Regions from separate parts of the Sphingomonas sp. CFBP 13733 genome, predicted to be linked through region 1. Evidence: riboswitches for the same ligand, from Rfam matches in the RefSeq annotation. Region 1 holds a riboswitch; the other holds the start of a gene.
What was found. A riboswitch is a leader RNA that binds a small molecule or an ion and turns the genes downstream of it on or off. The one in region 1 is predicted to bind thiamine pyrophosphate.
Positions count from the first base shown of each region.

Region 2: it holds a riboswitch for thiamine pyrophosphate, as region 1 does, so the genes downstream of both, thiC (phosphomethylpyrimidine synthase ThiC) here and IFT71_RS08820 (TonB-dependent receptor domain-containing protein) in region 1, are expected to answer to the same signal.

Region 1 is NZ_JACYUP010000003.1:73,618-80,710, reverse strand. Features, by position in the region: gene IFT71_RS08840 (glycoside hydrolase family 5 protein) at 1-137, opposite strand, end outside; gene IFT71_RS08835 (SLBB domain-containing protein) at 418-1,236, opposite strand; gene IFT71_RS08830 (outer membrane beta-barrel protein) at 1,247-2,491, opposite strand; gene IFT71_RS08825 (FadR/GntR family transcriptional regulator) at 2,699-3,421, opposite strand; TPP riboswitch at 3,586-3,674, shown strand; gene IFT71_RS08820 (TonB-dependent receptor domain-containing protein) at 3,745-6,057, shown strand; gene IFT71_RS08815 (phosphotransferase enzyme family protein) at 6,072-7,093, shown strand, end outside.
Region 2 is NZ_JACYUP010000003.1:453,448-460,540, reverse strand. Features, by position in the region: partial or broken gene IFT71_RS21435 (sterol desaturase family protein) at 217-575, shown strand; gene IFT71_RS21430 (DUF2141 domain-containing protein) at 481-930, shown strand; gene IFT71_RS10730 (MipA/OmpV family protein) at 1,000-1,863, shown strand; TPP riboswitch at 1,952-2,059, shown strand; gene thiC (phosphomethylpyrimidine synthase ThiC) at 2,099-4,021, shown strand; gene IFT71_RS10720 (alkylphosphonate utilization protein) at 4,075-4,380, opposite strand; gene IFT71_RS21715 (hypothetical protein) at 4,406-4,531, opposite strand; gene IFT71_RS10715 (hypothetical protein) at 4,700-5,251, shown strand; gene IFT71_RS10710 (YbhB/YbcL family Raf kinase inhibitor-like protein) at 5,244-5,882, shown strand; gene IFT71_RS21710 (hypothetical protein) at 5,926-6,054, opposite strand; gene IFT71_RS10705 (GGDEF domain-containing protein) at 6,390-7,093, opposite strand, start outside.

The DNA of each region.
Region 1 (7,093 bases):
GTCGCGGAGGGGGCATCGGCGGCGGGATCGAGCGTGATCGGTAGACCGGTTCGCGAGGGCGCAATCATGACCGCAACGCCGGCCGTCGCGACCAGCGCAGCGCCTCCCAGCGCGATGAACAGGCCGTTATGTCGCATCGGCACGCCCATCACCCAAGCCGGTGACCCGTGCAAGCATCACACGACCAACGCCGGGGGAATCGCGACGGCTGGCCCGGGTAGCGGGGTGCGCCGGCGCTGGCGGCACGGGACATGGCGGGGCACTAGGGTATGAAAAAGGGCGCCCCGTTGCCGGAGCGCCCTCTTCTCAGGCCGTGGCCGCAGACGTCAGGCTGTTGCGAAACAGACCTGGCGACGACGAATGCGCAGGGCATCGCATGAAACGAGACATTCCGACCCCCGGACGCCGATCACTGATTCAGAGCCATTTCTCGTTGATGAAGACCGAGTCCTCGGCCTTCAGTTCGCCGTCGAGATCGACCTTCTTCAACTTCTCGCCGTCGCGGAAGATCGTGACGTTCCGCGTCGATCCGGCGAGCGTCGGACCACCGGCGCGGGCCAGCGCCTGGCGAACCGTCATCCCGGTCTTCAACGGGAAGGATCCCGGCGAATTCACCTGGCCATAGACATAGATGACGGGCGCGACCGGAACGAAGAGCGTGTCCTTCGCCTCGAGCAGCGTCGCCGCGCTCCATTCGCCGCTGAGGTCCGACAGGAGGATGCGGTGTTCGACCGGATCGCCGACGCGCTTCAGGATCGCATAGTCCGCGCTGGTCCCACGCGTGCCGCCCGCGCGGGCGAGCGTCATGCCGACGGTCAGCTGCAGATCGAGCGGATAGATGCCGGGGGTTCCGACCTCGCCGAACACGGTCACCGAGCTGCTGACGAACTGCGTGACCTCGACATTGACGACGGGCTTGACGAAATAGCCGCCGCTCCGCAGCCGGGCGGCGATGTCCGCGGCAAGTTCGCGCGCGGTCTGGTTGCGGACCTGGACCGCGCCGAGGAACGGCAGGGTGATCGTACCGTCGCTCTTGACGCGCGTCTTGACCACCTGGCCCGGGCCCTGGCCGAAAATCGTCACCTCGACCTCGTCATCGGGGGCCAGGCGATAGCCGTCGTTGGGTACGGCACCCGCCGGCGCGGGTGTCGGGCGCGCGGTTGGTACCTGCGCCCCGGCGGCCGTAGCGGCCATGAGCAACGGCAGAACAAGCGAATGCGCCATGCGGATCTTCATCATCATCCCCTTAGAAACGGGCCGTGACACCCGCCGATGCGGATGTGGCCGTATAATCGTAAATCGCATTGTCGGCCGTGCGGCGCTGATGCGTGACGCTCAGGCTGAGCCGCAGCGACCGGTGGAAATCGAATGCATAGCTGCCACCGACCAGGTTCAGCTTGTCCTTGCCGCGTGGTGGTTGAAGCGTAAGCGCCAGATCCTCGCCGCGCGGATCGCGTTGCGCGCGCTGGGCGAACAGGGTGGCGGTGCTGCGCGCCGAGAGCAGATAGGACACGTTGAGGTTGTAGCTGTCGGCGATGATATAGGTCGCGCCAAACGAGCTCTGATTCTGCACCGCACGGCGGCCGGAGCCGACGATCGTGAACCGGGGCACCGGGCGTATCGTCACCTGCGCGTCGAACGACGGGCCGCTGAAGGACGGCACGGCCGCGCGCTTGGGGTCGGCATGCGTGATGCCGCCGCCTAGCCGGAAGCTGACGCGCGGCGCGACCGAACGTTCGAAGACCAGCTGGACGTCGGTGATCATCGTCGAATCGTCGATCCCGGTCAGATCCTCGATACCCGGGCGCGCGATCTTCGCAACGGAGCCAATGAGCTGCAGCGTCCCGAGGCTGGGCCGCCCATAGCCGATCCCCGCGCGCAGCGCGGACTGGTTCGTGTCCAGAACCTTGCGGCTGCTGTTGGTGAGCGACACGCGGTTGACACCCACCGCGGGAAAGAAGCCCGCCGCGGCGCGGCAACTCGCGCCGACGTCATAGACCTGGCGCAGGAAGCTCTCGGTCACCACGGTGTTGGTGTCGCCGAGATCGAACTGCGCGCGTTCGAGCGCCGCGCTGCCGGTCACGCTGCAGGGCGCGCCGACCGGGGTCGTCACGCTCGAGGTCAGGTTGATCCGCTCACGATCGAGGCCGCTGAACCGGGTGTTGAAATCATAGCCGACCGTGCCGCCGGCGGTGACGCGGGTGCGGCCGAAGATGCGGTTCAGATCGACCGCCAACGCCGGCGAAACGCGGATATTGTCGCGCGGCCCGCTCCCGCGCGCGTCGTTGAGACGCAGCACGTTGCTGTCATAGACACTGGTGATCACCGGCACGACACGAAACCGGTCGACATTGCCCGCGACGGGCACGCTGACGGGTGTGTTGACGTTGACCGTCTGTGCCTGCGCACCGCTCACCAAACCGCCGGTCATGGCCGCCGCGAGCGCGACCTTGCCGATCCGTGCAGTTCGCTCGTCTCGAGCCCTTCGCATTGTTTCCCGTCATGTTTTCAATTGCTACCCGCATGATGCGCGGTCGCATTTCGTCCTTCGAGCTATTCCGGCGCTTGTCAAATCTCGACTCGCGGCACCGGGCCCAAGGGCACCGCGTCTCGATAAGTGAAAAGCGCGATCAGGTCGAGTGACGGCGTCGCACGGTGCTGTCCCTTGATCGTACACCGGGTCGCGACGATTCGGGTGTCAGGCCTCGGCGATCAGGCTGAGAACGTCGCCGATCAGGCGTCGCATCGCGTCGCGCGCACCATCGGCATCGCGCGCGGCGATCGCGACGGCGACCGCGGCATGGTCGGCGATGTTCGCGCTGCGCCCCTTGATCCGGTTGGTGAAGCGGATCGAGGTGCGCAGCGCGGTTTCGACCACCGACTGGAACTGTGCGTAGAAGGGGTTGCGCGACGCGCGCAGGACGGCGACGTGGAACGCGATGTCCGCGTCGAGTGGATCGTCATAGCTGCGCTCAGCCGCGGCCATCCGCGCCAGCCCCGCCTCGATCGCGACCATGTCCTGTTCGGTGTGGTACAGCGCCGCGAGCGCCGCCGCTTCGGGTTCGATCCCGATCCGCAGCTGGTTGAACTGCTGGAGCAGCTCGACCGAGAATTTGCGGTCGAGCAGCCAGCGCAGCACATCGGTGTCGAACAGGTTCCAGCTGCTCGATGGCTGCACGATCGTGCCCTGTCGCGGGCGCGCGCTGACCAGTCCCTTGGCGGTCAGCATCTTGACCGCCTCACGGGTCACCGATCGGCTGACGCCATGCGCCACCGCGATCTCCGCCTCGGTGGGGAATGGCCGATCCGTATATTGGCCGGTCACGATGGCCTTGCCGAGCAGGTCGAGCATGCCATGCGTAAGGTTCCGTCCCAGATCCCGATTCTCCAGGGCAACGACGTCGGTCAGCACACGCTCCATAAAGCCTGTGTGGCGCAAACCGGTCCGGCTGTCACCCACTGCAAGCCTCTGGGCGGGGTGGATTGTCATATAATTCTGCCGCGCGTGTGCCGGGAAGGCGCTGCGGACGGGCAAACGGGCAATAACGCTATCGCCGGAGGACCGAACCGCCTAGACGGCGCGCTCCCCGGGGGGCCGCTGACGCGCGGCTGAGAGGTGGGCTGCAGCCCATGACCCGCTGAACCTGATCCGGTTGATACCGGCGTAGGGAGGGCTGGCGGCGCGTCCGTCGTCCCTCCGTGTGGAGTGGACGCAAGACCGTGATGATCCTTCGATTTGACCTGATGACGGGCCGGCCGCCCCGTGTTGCATGCAGCGCGCTGGCAGTGGCACTTGCTGCTGTGGTGGCCTTCGCCCCCGCCAGCGCGCAGACGCAGGCGGATGCGCGGGACGGCGCCGACCCGGTCGATATCCGCGTCGTCGGTCTTCTCGATCCCGAGGGGCTGCTCCCCGACCAGACGGTGCCCAAATCCGAAAGCGCGATCGCCGCTGCGTTCATCACCAAGCAGGCGCCGACGCTCAACGCGTTCCAGCTGGTCAACCTCCTGCCCGGCGCGACCGTCGCGTCGAGCGATCCTTACGGCTTGTCGACCAGTTCGAGCCTGACGTTGCGCGGGCTGGGGCAGGACGAGATCGGTGTGACGATGGAGGGCGCGCCGCAGAACGACATTGGCTATTATTACGCCTATCCCTCGCAGTTCGCCGATACCGAGAATCTCCAGCGGATCGCGCTGGCGCAGGGCGCGGTCGATATCGCGTCGCCGACGCTGGGGGGTGCGGGCGGGTCGCTGTCGCTCTGGCTCGACGATCCGAGTGCGGCGCCGCGCGGGCTCGTCGACCTGTCGATCGGATCCTATGCGGCGCGGCGCGGCTTCGTCCGGCTCGATACCGGACGGATCGGCCAGACGGGGCTGCGGGCCTTCGTCTCCTATTCGAACACGCGCGCGAACAACTGGCGCGGTGCCGGCCATGACACGCGCCAGCATGTCGATGCCAAGCTGCTCGGCGAATGGGGCAACGGCAACCGCGCGAGCCTGGCGCTGTCGTTCAACAACGCGAACTCGTCGACCTATCGCAGCCCGACGCTCGCCGAATGGCGCGCGCAGGGACGCGATTTCAACTTCGATGCGCGGTACAGCGCGGGCAACACCAATTACTGGCGGCTCTACCGCGCGCCGTTCCGCAACCTCTATGCGTCGGCGCCGGTGCATCTGGCGCTGGGCGCGGGGGTAACGCTCGACAGCACCAGCTATCTGCAGTTCGGCTACGGCAATTCGCCCTATGGGACGCAGCTCGGCACGACCGGCAACTTCCTGGGTATCGAGCCGCTCGCCGATCCGATCGCGCTGCCGGGTGCGGTCGACGGGGTCGCGACGGTGTTGGGCAATTATACCGGCGACCAGCGCCGCGTGGGCACGGTCAACACGCTGACGATCGAGCGCGGCATCCACCGGCTGACCGCAGGGTTGTGGTTCGATCACGGCACCGACCGCGTCGTCCAGTCCTATACCGCGGTCGGTGCCGATGGCGCGCCGGCCGATCGCTGGGGCTATCGCGCAAAGGCGATCCGGACCGCCGACGGCCGGCTGCTCGCCTATGAGAACCAGCGGACCGTGACCGTCACCAAGGCGGCGTTCCTGGCCGACCATATCACGCTGACACCGCGTCTTGCGGTCGATATCGGGTTCAAGGGCGTCAATGTGCTGCGCAGCGGGCGCAACTACCTGCCGGGTCCGCAGGACCGCGTCCGCCTCGACAGCTTCGCCGCGCTGCCGCGGGCGGCGGTGCATTACGAGATCGACGACCGGCAGCAGCTGTTCGCCAACATCACGACGAACTTCCGCACGCCGAACGAGTTCACGCTTTACGACAGCTATGCGGGCGGTGCGCTGGTCAGCGCGGGGACGACCGCGCTGAAGAACGAATATGCGGTCTCGCAGGAGCTGGGCTATCGCTATATCGGCCCCGCACTGTCCGCATCGGTGACGGGGTTCCATTATGATTTCCGCAACCGCCAGCTGGCGACGGTCATCAACAATGGCGGCGCGCTGGTCAATTCGACGCTGAATGCCGGGGGACAGAGCTCCTACGGGATCGATGCCGAGATCGACTATCGCCCGGCGCGCGGTGTCAGCGTCTATGTCTCGGGCGAATATCTGCGCGCACGGATCAGCGACGACCTGCCGGTCGGCGACGATTATCTGCCGACCCGCGGCCGGCATGCGGTCTCGAGCCCGACCGTGCAGATCGGTGGCGGCGGGACCTATGACGACGGACGGTTGTTCGGCAGTGTCGCGGTCAAATATGTCGGCCGGCAATATGCGACGTTCGTCAACGACGAGAGCATCAAGGGCTATGCGACGCTCGACCTGTCGGTCGGCGTGCATCTGGCGTCGATGCTCGATGGCAAGCGGACCGACCTGCGGCTGAACGCGATCAACGTGACCGATCCGCGCGTGCTGGCGGGGGTGCAGTCGGTCTCGACCAATGCGCGCGACGTGATCGGGCGCGGGGGGACGCTGATCGCGGGATCTGCGCCGACCTATTATGTCGGGAGTGGTGCGGCCGTCATGGCGACCATCTCGCGCGGCCTGTGACCGGAGCGCGCGCGATGATCGGCGCGGGCTCGCCGGCGGCGCATCTGGTCCACGGGATGGGCACTGACATGGCTGCGCCGAGCTGGCCGGCGATCACCGCCGAGGAAGCCGCGGCCGTGGTCGCGCAGTTTCCGGTCGCCGGTCCGCTCGAGCGCGTGCACTGGCATTCGCCGCGGCCCTTCTCCGCGGCAGCGCTGATCGAGACCGGGCAGGGGATGTTCCTGCTCAAGCGCCATCATCGCCGGATGCGGACGCCCGATCAGCTTGGCGCGGAACACCGGTTCATCGCGCACCTGCGGACGCGCATCACGGTGCCCGAGGTCATGACGCTCGCCCCCAGCGACAACGGCGCGCTGGCCCGCGGCGACTGGACCTATGAACTGCATCGCAAGGCCCCCGGCGTCGACCTGTATCGCGACCGGCCCTCCTGGACGCCGTTCCTGTCACTAACGCAGGCACACGCGGCGGGCGTGGCACTGGCCCGGCTGCACCGCGCGTCGCAGGGGTTCGCCGCGCCCGCGCGCGCGCCACAACCGCTGGTCGCGAGCTTCACCATCCTGCCCGATCCCGATCCAATCGCGGCGGCGGAACGCTATGTCGCGGCGCGGCCGGCGCTCGCCGCGTTCCTCGCCCCGCGGCCGTGGCGGCGCGAGCTCGCGTCGCTGTTCGGCGCGCTCGGCGACGGGTTGCAGCCACGGCTCGCCGCGCAGCCGCCCTTGTGGACGCATAATGACTGGCATCCCTCCAACCTGCTCTGGGCGGAGGAGGACGTGCGGACCGTCATCGATTTCGGGCTGGCGGACCGGACCTGCGCGCTGCACGACGTGGCGATTGCGATCGAACGCAGTGGTGTCGCCTGGCTGGCGCTCGGGCAGGGCGCGGACGCCGCGATCGGCCAGCCCGAGGCGGCGTGCGCGCTGCTGGCGGGCTATGCGGCAACGACCGCGTTCGGTGCGGAGGACCGGGCGACGCTCGTCCGGCTGCTGCCGCTGGTGCATCTCGAATTCGCCTTGTCGGAGGTCGCGTATTTCGCAGG
Region 2 (7,093 bases), 380 kb from region 1:
TAAAGATATGATAAGGGTCCGGTGTTCCGACATAGAATGGGGCGGCGTTAGGTTTGCAGGCGCACAGGCCGTCGTGCTTTGCAGCCGCGTACCCGGATGCCGCCGGTTTCGATCATTTTGCGGGGGCGATAGACTAGAGTCAGTGCAAACAGGTGGAGCACCGGCCGGGCGTGGTCGACCGAGGGTCTGAATGGCAACGGCGTTCGATCCGGTCCCGGCGCTGTGATAATTCCGCTACGGGTCATTGCGATTCCGACCCTGGCGGTGCGCTCGGTTTGGCTCTGACGGTCATGACCGTTATGGAGGGGGCCAATCCGATGGGCCGGGAGGTTTTTCCCCGGTTCATGTGGAGGGGAGCATTGGGGACATGGCTGATCACGGCCAGCCACCATCAGCCACATCATGAACGATACAGGTGCAATTATGAGCTCATTTTCCGGTTCTGGGATCGGCTCTGCGGCACCGACCGGGAGCACGGCGATGCGGGCAGCTCGCATGCCAAGGCTGCCGCGCGTGCTGGCGGCGGCCGCCGTCTGGGCCGTTCTGGCGGCAGCGAGCCCGGTCACGCGGCTCGACGTCGAGGTCGACAATCTTCGCTCGGCCAAGGGCTTGATCCGTATCTGCCTGACCGCCGACCCCGACAATTTCCCCGCCTGTGTCGACGATGCCAAGGCACTGACCCGGACCCTGCCCGCCGCGGTCCGGACGACGAGCTTTCCGGGCCTGCCGCAGCGTGGCTATGCGCTGGCGATCATCCATGACGAGAACAGCAACTCCAAGCTCGACACGATCGCGGGTATCCCGCGCGAGGGCTATGGTTTCTCGAACAACGCCGCGGTACGCTTCGGACCGCCGCGCTTTTCCGCGGCACGGTTCATGCTCGCCGGTGATGCCGAAATGCAACAGGTCAGGATGCGTTACATCTTCTGACGGATTGCAACGGACCGAATGGGGTTGCCCCGCGTTGCGCGGTGGAACCTTTTTGTCCGGAGCCCGTCCTTGCGCGCATTCTCACTCGTTCTGACTGCCGCAACCGCGGCAGTCGCCCTCGCCACGCCGGCACTTGCGCAGACGGATCCCAATCCGACCCCGCCAATCACCGATCCCGCCGACAACAACCGCATCACGCTCGGTCTCGGCGTCGCGTCGCTTCCCGATTACGAGGGTGCGGACAGCAACAGCTTCACCCCCGGCGCGGTCGCGATCGGTACGGTCCGTGGCCATGACTTCTTCACACGCGGTACGCAGCTCTATGTGAACCTGATCCCCAATACCGGGTCCGTCGGGATCAACTACGAAGTCGGCGTTATCGCCGCCGTCCGCACCGATCGCACGGGCCGGGTCGACAACCGGCAGGTCCGCGCGCTCGGCAAGATCGACACGGCCTATGAAGTCGGCGGCTTCGTCGGCATCGGCAAGACCGGCGTCATCACCAGCGATTACGACACGCTGACCGCGCGCGTCGCCTATATCCACGACGTGTCGGGCACGCACGACAGCTATGTCATCACCCCACAGGTCAACTACACGACGCCGCTGTCGGTCCGCACCCTGGTCGCCTTCGGCCTGTCGGCGGATTATGCAGGCAAGGGCTTTGGCCGGACCTATGCCGCGGTCACGCCGATCGGCACGATCAACAGCGGTCTGCGCACCTATGACATCAACGACAGCGGTTTCCGCCGGGTCAACGTCTCCGCCTTCGCGTTGCAGAGCCTGTCGGGCGATCTGCGCCGTGGGTTCGGCGTCGGCGCGGGCGTGCTCTATGGCCGCATGCTCGGCAAGTACAAGGACAGCCCGATCGTCGCGGACGTCGGCGATGCCGACCAGTGGCTCGGCGCGGTGGGCCTGACCTACACCTTCTGATCGCAACCCGCCGATCGACCCGAAACCCCGTGCGGCCCGACCGCGCGGGGTTTTTCGTTTGCGCCCCCGTCTGTTGCGCCTATGCTCGCCCTACCCCGGGGGAGCGCCGATCCGCGCTTGAGAGGAAGGCAGGAGCCTTCGACCCGCTGAACCTGATCCGGTTGATACCGGCGGAGGGAGGGAGCGGTCGCCACAGAACCGCATGCCTTGCTCCGAGACCTTTAGGAGCAAGCGCATGGCCGATTACGATCCCCGCATCCCGACCGCCGATATCGGCGTCACCACCGGCCCGATACGCGGCTCGCGGAAGGTTCATGTCGCGGTGCCCTCCAGCCCCGACGTCCGCGTCGCGATGCGCGAGATCGTGCTCGACCCGAGCTGTTCCGAGCCGCCCTTGCGGGTCTACGACACCAGCGGTCCGTACACCGACCCCAGGGCGACGATCGACATCAACGCCGGCCTGCCGCAACTCCGCCGCCAGTGGATCGAGGCGCGCGGCGACGTCGAGAGCTACGACGCGCGCGAGATCCGGCCCGAGGATAATGGCCAGCTCGGCCCCGACCGCTCGGACGGCGTCCCGCAATTTCCCGGCAGCATCAAGCGCCCGTTGCGCGCCAGGGCTGGCGCCAATGTCAGCCAAATGCATTACGCACGCCGTGGCATCATCACGCCCGAGATGGAATATGTCGCGACGCGGGAGAATCTCGGCCGCGCGATGCTGAAAGAGTATAAGCGCGACGGCGAGAGCTTCGGTGCGTCGATCCCCGACTTCGTCACCCCCGAATTCGTCCGCGACGAGGTCGCACGCGGCCGCGCGATCATCCCCAACAACGTCAACCACCCCGAATCCGAGCCGATGGCGATCGGCCGCAACTTCCTGGTCAAGATCAACGCCAATATCGGCAACTCCGCAGTCGCGTCGAACGTCGCCGCCGAGGTCGACAAGCTCGTCTGGTCGATCCGCTGGGGCGCGGACACGGTGATGGACCTCAGCACCGGCCGCAACATCCACGACACGCGCGAATGGATCCTGCGCAACAGCCCCGTGCCGATCGGCACCGTGCCGATCTACCAGGCGCTCGAAAAGGTCGGCGGCGTCGCCGAGGATCTGACCTGGGAAATCTTCCGCGACACGCTGATCGAACAGGCGGAGCAGGGCGTGGATTACTTTACGATCCACGCCGGCGTGCGCCTCGCCTATATCCCGATGACCGCCAAGCGGGTCACCGGCATCGTCTCGCGCGGCGGCTCGATCATGGCGAAATGGTGCCTCAGCCACCACAAGGAGAGCTTCCTCTACGAGCGCTTCGACGAGATCACCGAGATCATGAAGGCGTATGACATCGCCTATTCGCTCGGCGACGGGCTGCGCCCCGGCAGCATCGCCGACGCGAACGACGAGGCGCAGTTCAGCGAGCTCTACACGCTCGGCGAACTGACCCACCGCGCCTGGAAGAGCGACGTTCAGGTGATGATCGAGGGCCCCGGCCATGTGCCGATGCACAAGATCAAGGAAAACATGGAAAAGCAGCTCGAGGTCTGCGGCGAGGCGCCCTTCTATACCTTGGGGCCGCTCACCACCGACATCGCGCCGGGTTATGACCATATCACCAGCGGCATCGGCGCGGCGCAGATCGGCTGGTACGGCACCGCGATGCTTTGCTACGTCACGCCCAAGGAGCATCTGGGCTTGCCCGACCGCGACGACGTGAAGGTCGGCGTCGTCACCTACAAGCTCGCCGCACACGCCGCCGACCTCGCCAAGGGTCACCCTGCCGCGCAGATGCGCGACGATGCGTTGAGCCGCGCGCGCTTCGAATTCCGCTGGCGCGACCAGTTCAACCTGAGCCTCGACCCCGATACGGCCGAGCAATATCACGACCAGACGCTCCCCGCAGAAGGCGCCAAGACCGCGCATTTCTGTTCGATGTGCGGTCCCAAATTCTGCTCGATGAAGATCACGCAGGAGGTGAGGGACTTCGCCGCGAAACAGAATGGCCCGGCCGACACGTTCCTAGCGGCCGATGTCGATCAGACCGACGCCAACCGCGCGATCTTCGCCAAGGGTGCGCATGCCGACGCGGAAAAGGGCATGGCGAAAATGAGCGAGAGGTTCCGCGAGAAGGGCAGCGAGATCTACCTCCCCGCGGACGTCTGATCCGCCACACCCCTTATCCTCCCCCGCCAGGGGGAGGATAAGGGGTACGTCCGTTACCGCTTGCGCACGAATTCCGCGCGCAGCACCAGACCCTTGATCCCCTCGTAGCGGCAATCGATCTCCTGCGCGTCACCGGTCAGGCGGATCGCCTTGATCAGCGTGCCGCGCTTGAGCGTCTGGCCCGCGCCCTTGACGGTCAGGTCCTTGATCAGCGTCACCTGGTCGCCGTCCGCCAGCACGTTGCCGACCGAGTCGCGGACCACGACCGTGTCGTCGTCCGCCGCGCGGGTCGTGGATGCGGCGTCGGCGGCGACCCATTCGCCGCTGGCCTCGTCATAGACGTAATCGTCGTCCGCCATCGTCATCGTCCTGTTTCGTGCCGGATCACTTGAGCGTCGTCATCTCGACGGGCTTGCCCTTGGTCGTCGGGTTCGACGCGTTCGCCTTGGGCTCCTTCTCGGCCTTGGGCTTGCGGACTTCCTTGTTCGATTTCTTCTGGCTCTTGGCCATGATGCTGCCCTTCCGGCGGGACGGAGCGCCCCGGGACGGCGACGATACACGCTTGCACTCGCGCATACCCGTAGATTCGGATCATCGAGTCGCCCCGGCAGTGCGGGCATCGCGGGCAACCTCGGCCCGGTCGGCGCGTTGGGATGAAAAGAGCATGAGGGGGCTGCGATGCATATCGGATCCGGGGCTGCGCCGATTACCCTGTCGCTGCGTGCGGGGATGGCAATGCTTGCCATGGCCGTTTCAGGCTGCAGTGCGGGCGACGATCCTCAGCAGACTGCTGCGGTCACCAATTTCACGCCGCCTGCCACGCGGACGCCGACCCCCGTGGCGGGGCAGGCGCAGACCACGCCGCTCACCGCTTATGTCGGCAAATATCCGCATGACGCGGTCGATGGCGTCGATTTCTTCGATCGCACCGAGGTGGCCGGCGGGTTGCTCGCGGTGGTCGACGATGCGCGGCTGCGGTCGCTGATCCGCGGACGCTCGGGACCGCAGACGCCGATCTTCCAACGGGGCCGGCGCATCGCCTCCTGGGGGTGCGAGGCGCATAATTGTGGTGATCACAACTGGATGGTCGCAATCGATCCGGCGGGTGGCACGGCGCAGGCCTGTTATCATGATGCCGGCACGATGCAGGACCAGAGCCGCTGGTATGCCGATGGCGCACCGGTCCTGCGCCCCGGCGCCTGTCCTTCGGAGGGTGGAAACGATGCTTGAACACATGCCTGCCTGGCTCGGCCACGCACTTAAAGGATTGCGCGCTGGTGCAGAAGCGCTGGTGATCGCCCGCTCCGCTCTCGGGTCGGGCGCGCAGGCCGGCACCGGGTTCGCGACGCTCGACCTGACCAGCCCCGCCTTTGCGCATGAGGGGCGGTTGCCGCCGCGGTTCACTGCCGATGGTGACGGGGTGTCGCCGCCGCTGCTCTGGAGTGCGCCGCCGGCGGGCACCGCCGCGCTCGCGCTGATCGTCGAGGATGCGGATGCGCCGACTCCGCAGCCGCTGGTTCACGCGATCGTCTGGCATATCGCTGCCGATCGGCTGCGACTGGCCGAAGGTGCGATCACGGCCGACGGCGCAGGGACGCCCGACGGCGATGTCGGGCGCAATTCCTATCTGCGCGAAGGCTGGCTGCCGCCCGATCCGCCGACCGGGCATGGCGAACATCGTTACGCCTTCCAGCTTTTCGCGCTCGATGCGGCGCTGGGCGATCCGGGCGTGTCGCCAGGCCGTACCGCGCTGGTCGAGGCGATGTCGGGGCATGTGCTCGCGGCGGGGTTGCTGATCGGGACCTATTCGCGCGAGGAGGCCGCGCCCGTCGGCCCCGCTTCATCGGCCATGCCGGCCTGACCGCGACCCGCACGTGGCGGGCAGGGATCCGCCACGCTGCCGGTCAGGCGAATGCTGCGGCGTGGGTCGCGATCAGCAGGACCGTGGTCGAGAAGGCGACGATGCCGACGAGCAGGCCGCTGTCCCGCAGGCGGTCGGGCCGGTATTGGCCGCGATGGAGGTGATGAAGCATGATGCAGTCTCCGCAGTCAGGCCGGATCACGCGATCGGGATGATCGGCGTCGCTGCGCTGATCGCGATGCCGGCGAAGACCAGCGCCCCGGCGAACGAGAGGAGGATGCGCTTGGCGGATTCGAAATGGATCGAGGACATGGTGGCTTCCCTTCGGTGATGGCGGCGTCCGGACCATCCGGCTGCCGATATCCCCTGCTTTGCACACCCCGTGCCAGTTCCGTATCCGGTTGAAACAGCGCGGTTTTTCGTGGCACCCCCGCAGCGGTTGGGATTTTGCGCCACACGAATCCGGTGAACGGCGCCAAGGATCGGTGCCGCGGACCGCCGCGCGGATCAGGCGGCGCAGATCCGGTCGCGCCCGTCGCCCTTGGCGGTGTAAAGGAGCCGGTCGGCACGGGCGAACGCGCTCTCGGCGGCTTCGTCCGCATGGATCGCGGTGACGCCTGCGGAAAAGGTGATCTGGCCCAGCGGCGAATCGGTCTCGCGATTGCGGAAGCGTTTGGCGGCGACGATCGCGCGGACCGAATCGAGCAGGCGCGCGGCGTCGCTCAGGCTGACGCCGCACAACAGCACCGCAAACTCCTCGCCGCCGTGCCGCACGACGAGATGCCCCTCGCACCCGACCGCGATCATCTGGCCGATCGCGGTCAGCACCCGGTCGCCGACGCCGTGGCCGAACGCGTCATTGACGCGCTTGAACCGGTCGACGTCGCATACGGCCAGGCAATAGGGGCCCTTGTCCGCGTCGCGTGCGCCGAACGCCTCGTCGAACGCGCGCCGGTTGGGCAGGCCGGTCAGCGTGTCGCGCCGTGCGCTGTCGCGCGCCTCGATCAGCTTGGCACGCAGGACGTCGGTCTCGTGCTTCGCCTTGGCCAGCCGCACCTCCGACTCGCGGATCCTGCTGATCATCGCGGTCGTGATCCGCGTGATCTCGTCGATCTCGGCCAGTCCCGGCGAGGTCGTGATCGCCGCCGCGCTTTCCGCCAGGTCATGGCCGAAGCCGCGGGTCTCGGCGTGGATGCTGTGCATGATCGTCG